One region of the Paenibacillus sp. FSL R7-0189 genome, then DNA from elsewhere that is predicted to be linked to it. Evidence: riboswitches for the same ligand, from Rfam matches in the RefSeq annotation. Region 1 holds a riboswitch; the other holds the start of a gene.
What was found. Region 1 has a riboswitch for cyclic di-AMP ahead of MKY63_RS09905 (C40 family peptidase). Riboswitches for the same ligand answer to the same signal wherever they lie in the genome.

Region 1 (3,146 bases):
TACTTATTGAACATCATCATTGTCTTCCGATTCAGCAGCAACCGATTGGTAAGCGTCTGTGCTCATAATGCGCTTGGCACCAACGTAGCGTTTCACGTAGTAGCTATCACTCAGAGAGCTAATCGTAACACCGCGTGAGGTAGAAGCGTGTGCGAACTTACCTTCACCGACATAAATGCCGACATGGGAGACACCTTTGCCACTTGTATTGAAGAATACAAGATCTCCGGCTCTTATATCATCACGGGAGATTGCTGTGCCCATTTGATATTGGGAACCTGATTGGTGTGGAAGGTTAATGCCAATCTTATCAAACACATACATTGTAAATCCGGAGCAATCAAATCCGTTAGTGGATATACCGCCGGATACGTATTTAGTACCGATGGCCTTGTCAATCACTTTATCCATTTTGGAATCTGCGAAAGCGCTTCCTGCTCCGATGGTGAGGATGATGGAAAAGCTTAGTACTGCTGCTGCTAACTTCTTCTTCAAAAGTGTATACCCCTTCCAAATGCCTACGAGGTTAGCTTAAGGGTTCGGTTGAAGGTCCCCTATGACCCCTCTATATAATGGAGGTCAATTCACCCAAAGTTGGTTCCCCCGTTTTCCTAATAGTTAGGAAACTCGGCTCATACTGTTGATTAGGATTAGCTTGTAATCAATACATGACAAAACCTTTGTAAATAACAACTTAATGATTACAAAAATGTTACTAAAATCTCACTGCGCTAATTGTAACAAACAGAAAGCCGCTTGGCAATCGTTTTTAACATATTAATGCAGAAAAATTGGCATTTTTACGGTAGAAAGGCATATGTAAGCGTTAATAATGACCTAATTTTTAATATAATTGCAATTTTTATCAAATAAACGTGTTTCAATTGGGCTCTAATAGTGTAAAAATATATTATGGAAAAAAGAAAAACCCGAATTTGATTACGGGAATAATCAGATTCAGGTTCATATAGTTGTAATTATGAGGTTATAGTTGTGAGGAAGGTTTCAATCGAAGGCTACAGCTTGATAAGCTGAAGTACTCATTACTCTTTTAGCGCCAACATAACGATTGGCCCAGTAGGCCTGACTGAGTGAAGTGATGGTTACTCCACGCGAAGAGGACGATTGTGCGAATTTTCCGTTTCCAACATAAATGCCGACATGGGATACTCCATTGCCAAGTGTGTTAAAGAACACTAGGTCACCAGAACGCAGATTGCTTTTGGATACAGCAGTTCCAACGCTATATTGAGCTTTTGATGTACGAGGTAAAGTAAGACCCACATTCTTGAATACATATTTTGTAAATCCAGAGCAATCAAATCCGGCAGTGCTTGTACCTCCGGTTTTATAGGCAACTCCAATAGTCTTTGAGATTACAGTGTCCATCTTAGAGTCGGCAAAGGCGCTTCCTCCACCAATAGATAATGCCATTACAAGTCCTAGCGCCGCAGCGACGCATTTTTTTCTTAAATTATGTCTTTTCAAAAGATGTACTCCTTCCAAGGCCTGCGAGGTTAGCTTAAGGGTTCGGTAGAAGATTCCCTATGATCCCTGTAAAGCGAGATCAATTCACCCAAAATATGGTTCCCCCACTTCCCGGTGCAAAGGAATTAGGCGTGTTAAGCACCAAGAGAATGACGTTTCGACAGTTACACTTACGATAAATACATTTAGTTATGTAGGAATCGTTTCAATTGATTACAAAATTGTTACTAATAGCACAGGACTTATTGTAACAGAGCTTTTATGATTTTGCAAATACTCTTAAGTTATCCGTAATGAGAAAAAGTCCCAGCTCCTGAATACAGGAATTGGGACCTTTTTATTATGTCAAATAAGGTTAATTTATTGTGGAAATGCTTTGCTACACCATAGATGATATTGTGCAGAGATTCCCCACATTTTTAAGAGCGTAGAAGGTAGTGGTGAGATTTGCCGTATTATAAGTGCCGGCAGGCCGGGACAGAACAGACCCGTCAGTCCGCACACTAGCAGTAAGAGCAAGCCTCCCGCACCAAGTACAATGGAAACACCTATAGCAGGAATCAGTGACCGCAAGCAGATGAACAGTGAGGAGAACATTCCTGTACCGCCGGTGTAACCAAACTGCATATATAGAAGAAACAGGCGCACGATAAAAATATATATAAGCCATGCCAATACGTATGGTACTAAATGAAGTAACAAAGTGTAGTTAAACAAAGAGGATAAGAACAGCCCGTACATTTTTGGAGCAAGCCAGTAAAGCGGCAGCAGGGTCAGAACCCATTCGATTAGGCTAAAGACTAAGACAGGTAGTCCATAGATCTTCATGCCAGGGAAAAAGAACAGTCCGCGCTCTCCCCTTCGCTCCTGGTGGAGCTCATGCAGCAATCCTGCCCTTATGAAAGGAGAAAGCAGAAGTCGCAAGACAACAAGTCCTAGAAGCATCCATAACCAAGTGCGTATCGCAGGGTCAGTATTCAAGCTGAACTGTCCCTCGATATAATACAACAGTCTGCCCATACCGCTGCCGCCGGCGTCTTTATCTGGATAGCGCAGTAGAATTGGAATAATAGCAGATCGGATGAAACCATACATAAAGTAGCCCCAGAGCAGTCGGTAGATGAAGAGCAGAATTAAAATATAAAATTGCTCCTTCATGCTTTGCCAGCCGCGGGTTATCGATGTTCTCACAATCATTCACCTCACCAGACAAGAGTTCCGAGCACGGTTTCAAGTAGTTTAGTTACACTTAACGTCCAGCGAGAGAGCGTCTTGGGCTCTATTTCCGCCAGCCTAAAGTTGTTTAAATGTTTGCTCTCCAATAAGATGGAATGCTCAGGGTCAATCTCAGCAGAGAGAAGAGGCTTATCGCTTAACAATTGAAACGTAGTCTCTGCTCCTTCACCGTTCCAGACCCGCTGCACCGAAGAGCTGTCGGCGAATGTGAATTTCACGGGAACATCAACGTAATGGCTCCCTTTATTTGAAATCTTCACTAATGATTCGTAGCTTTGAGCATCGCCGCTGTTATTTTTTTTAAAAGTAATCGTATCTACTGAGAAGTCAGGCGCACCATCACCATAAATGTAATCATCGAAATATGCCTGCCATGATTTTTTGGTTACCTTCTCAACGACTTTCTGAAAATCTGACGTAGC
Region 2 (3,146 bases), 1.1 Mb from region 1:
TCTATACTCTTACCTTCACTACTTAGAGTCTACTGTTCTTTCCCACGTCGGGTGAGCTGCTTACTACGCCCCTTCTATACTCTTACCTTCACTACCTAGAGTCTACTGTTCTTTCCCACGTCGGGTGAGCTATATTTGATGCTGTGGTAGGGTAGGGACATTAAGTGGCGTTCTAGGTACAATATGCTTGTAAATGTTCAACATCCACCGGTTAGTAAAATACCAAAGGCTGGCTCATTCGTAGATTTCACTACTGATGAGCCAGCCTTTAGTTAGATATCCATTATATTAGGGAAATCCTCCCTAATATTCATCGATAATCGCTTTAAAATAAGGTTTTTAGGGAAATCCTCCCTAAAAATTCATGCAAATACCCATTTATGACTAAAAACACCCTATTATTAGGGAGAATTTCCCTAATCCACGTTCTAGGAGCCATAATCACCTTCACTTTAGGGAGAATTTCCCTAAAGTTCTACCCAGAAAGACGTCCCATAGCCAGCTCATTCCCCCTGGCTATGGGACGCCTTTTTCTACTTAAACGCTTCGCTTGTAAAGGTCTCCCTATAGATCAGCTAATCTGCTGACTGCCCTGCTGCTTCTCCAAGAAACGCTGAAGAATCGCATTGAATTGCTCCGGCTGGCACAGATTACTTGGATCTAATGCGTTCGGAATAATCGCCAACTGCGCATGTGGCAGCTGGGACACCATTTCCTTCATACAATTCACTCCAAATTCATTAAAGTCCCCTACAATACATAAAGCAGGACGTTTAAAAGCCTTTAAGCATCTGGTGTAATCAACATGGCTTGTAGCCAGTCTTTGCCGATATAGCTCCCGGGGACGTTTGTCCAGCAGCCCTCTTCTAATCTCATTGTAGGCCAGACTCCAGCGCTCTCGGTACATCATCCGAATCGAAGGCAACACCAGCTCGCTTGGGAGATAATACATTAGCAAACTGCAATATGCTGCCATAGTTTGTATTTTCCCTACAATTGTTGATCCATGAGTCCTACAGAAGCTGTCTGCGACCACAATGGCTTTTACACGCTCAGGATATTGTTTGGCAATATGCTGAACGACTAAGCCACCATAGGCGATTCCTACAAAAACTGCTTCACGGATACCTAGGTCATTCAACAGCATAATCAAATCCAGACATTGCGTCTCAATAATCTCATGTGGGGCTTCCAGCAGTTTACCAGACTTACCATTCCCCCGTAAATCGCACAAAATCACTTTATATTTATCGGAAAAATACTCCAGCTGTGGTTTGAACATACTGTGTGTTAATCCATGTCCATGGATAAACACAACCGGAGTGCCAGTTCCATTGATTTCATAATAGAGCGAAGTTCCGTTCAGTTTAGCGATAGGCAAAGGTAACACCTCTTTCATAATAAATTCTACGACTATATCTGCTTAAAAACGCAGCAAAAAACCACAGAGGGATTCTCTGTGGCTATTCATCACTAAACACGCCATTCATCCTCTCTCCATACGCTTACGAGGTTAGCTGTCGGATTCGGGCAGTGAGAGTTGCCCTACCTGCAGGGATGCATGTTATGCACCCGGAACAGGATTCACCCCATAACCAGTGCCGACTCTCACATCGGCTGCCAGTTGTTGGTTCCCCCGCTTTCCAGAAACGGAAATTAAGCGGATTGCTTATGTAATTGTAAATTTAAGATAATTGTCAGTTCTGAGATGAATCATACTCTTGTAAGGTTTGCTTGTAAAGGAGGGCTCTGGTCAAAATAATGTTGAAAGCAATGCTTTTCATTTCATATTGAGCATACTCTTCATTTTCTCTTTCTTTTGCTCTTGTTTACTCGTTTTATTTAAGAAAATGGCTCTGAACCAAGCCAAACGGAGGTTAAAACACCAGTACTTTCTATATAAAGGCCATCCTTTTCACTGGAGATATGAAAAAAGCTAAGCAGAATCAGAGATATTCCCCTGTCCACTTAGCTTCCTCTTACAATACTATGGCTACAAAAGATCGGCGTTTTTCAATGCATGCTCCCAGCTTGGAAAAAAGAACAGCGCACTTCTCATAAGCTCAGGATCGCTCTGCTTTACTTGTTTTTTACTGATCGAGCTTCCGTCGCTTTGCAGCTTTTTGATCCGACTTAATACTTCATCAGCCTCCAAAGGAATTTCCATTGAAACACTCCTTTCTCAGTGACCTGTTTCCCTTCATTTTCTCCATAATATGTTTATTTATTCCGTACTCTTTATTTCCCCAGATTAAACCATCTGATAGATGGGTTGTTCAGCAATGAACCGGTTAGGAAGCATGGGATATTTGTCTGCTAAGATTTCAGCTAAATATTTCATTCCCGGCGCTTCACTCTCCGCATGACCTAACATGATGAGCGCTTTAGATCTGCCTTGGTGCCCTGCATCCCGCACATATTCCGGAGTCTCCCACTCTGGTCCCTCACCAGCAATAATTAAATCAAGATTGTGATCATTAAAAAGCGGAATAGCCATCGTCCCGCCTCCTCTGTAACCTACTAATATCCCTACGCGTTTGCAGGAAAGAGACAGGTCACCGGCAGCGCGTACATAAGAGATCCCTAGCTTACTTTTAATATATTGAGCAGCTTCCAGTACAGTCATAGCAGGAATAGTGAGAATCGTAGCAGCTGCTTGCTGCTCTTCCACGTATGCGGACCAATCTAGTTCTCGCAGTAAACCCACCATAATTCCATCCGGCTTTTGCCGATGCCAATAATCATGATAACGAAAAATAGCAATTTGGGAATGTTCGATCAGACTTTTTTTCGCATGATAAACCGGATCACCTTCTAACCACTCGCTCGCCGCATGATGGCTATAAAATACACCTTCATGCGTGATCAGCAAATTGGCTCCTAACGCTATTGCTTGCTCCACAACATTTTGTGTGGCAGAGAAGGCCGTAATAATCCCTGTGACTTCAGTTTCCGGTTCCCCTGGGTTCAGAATATCCACAGTCCCTTCTACCTGTTCCACAGTTCCCATTAAATCTTCCAAAATCGCTCTAATCGTGAGGCTCACTATCATCATCCCTCGATTCGAAATCTAATAAATCTTTCTGCCTTTAAGATCCTCAATTCCGCTCTTGCGGTAAAAATACGTATTGATCCGATCTCTCCAT

Region 2: another riboswitch for cyclic di-AMP. It lies ahead of MKY63_RS14955 (alpha/beta hydrolase); the one in region 1 lies ahead of MKY63_RS09905 (C40 family peptidase).

The regions. Positions count from the first base shown of each region.
Region 1 is NZ_CP150223.1:2,308,359-2,311,504, reverse strand. Features, by position in the region: gene MKY63_RS09910 (C40 family peptidase) at 4-456, opposite strand; cyclic di-AMP (ydaO/yuaA leader) riboswitch at 501-643, opposite strand; gene MKY63_RS09905 (C40 family peptidase) at 1,006-1,434, opposite strand; cyclic di-AMP (ydaO/yuaA leader) riboswitch at 1,492-1,630, opposite strand; gene MKY63_RS09900 (hypothetical protein) at 1,849-2,679, opposite strand; gene MKY63_RS09895 (M1 family metallopeptidase) at 2,691-3,146, opposite strand, start outside.
Region 2 is NZ_CP150223.1:3,427,370-3,430,515, reverse strand. Features, by position in the region: gene MKY63_RS14955 (alpha/beta hydrolase) at 572-1,381, opposite strand; cyclic di-AMP (ydaO/yuaA leader) riboswitch at 1,487-1,673, opposite strand; gene MKY63_RS14950 (hypothetical protein) at 1,994-2,167, opposite strand; gene MKY63_RS14945 (Nif3-like dinuclear metal center hexameric protein) at 2,252-3,010, opposite strand; gene MKY63_RS14940 (alpha-glucuronidase family glycosyl hydrolase) at 3,071-3,146, opposite strand, start outside.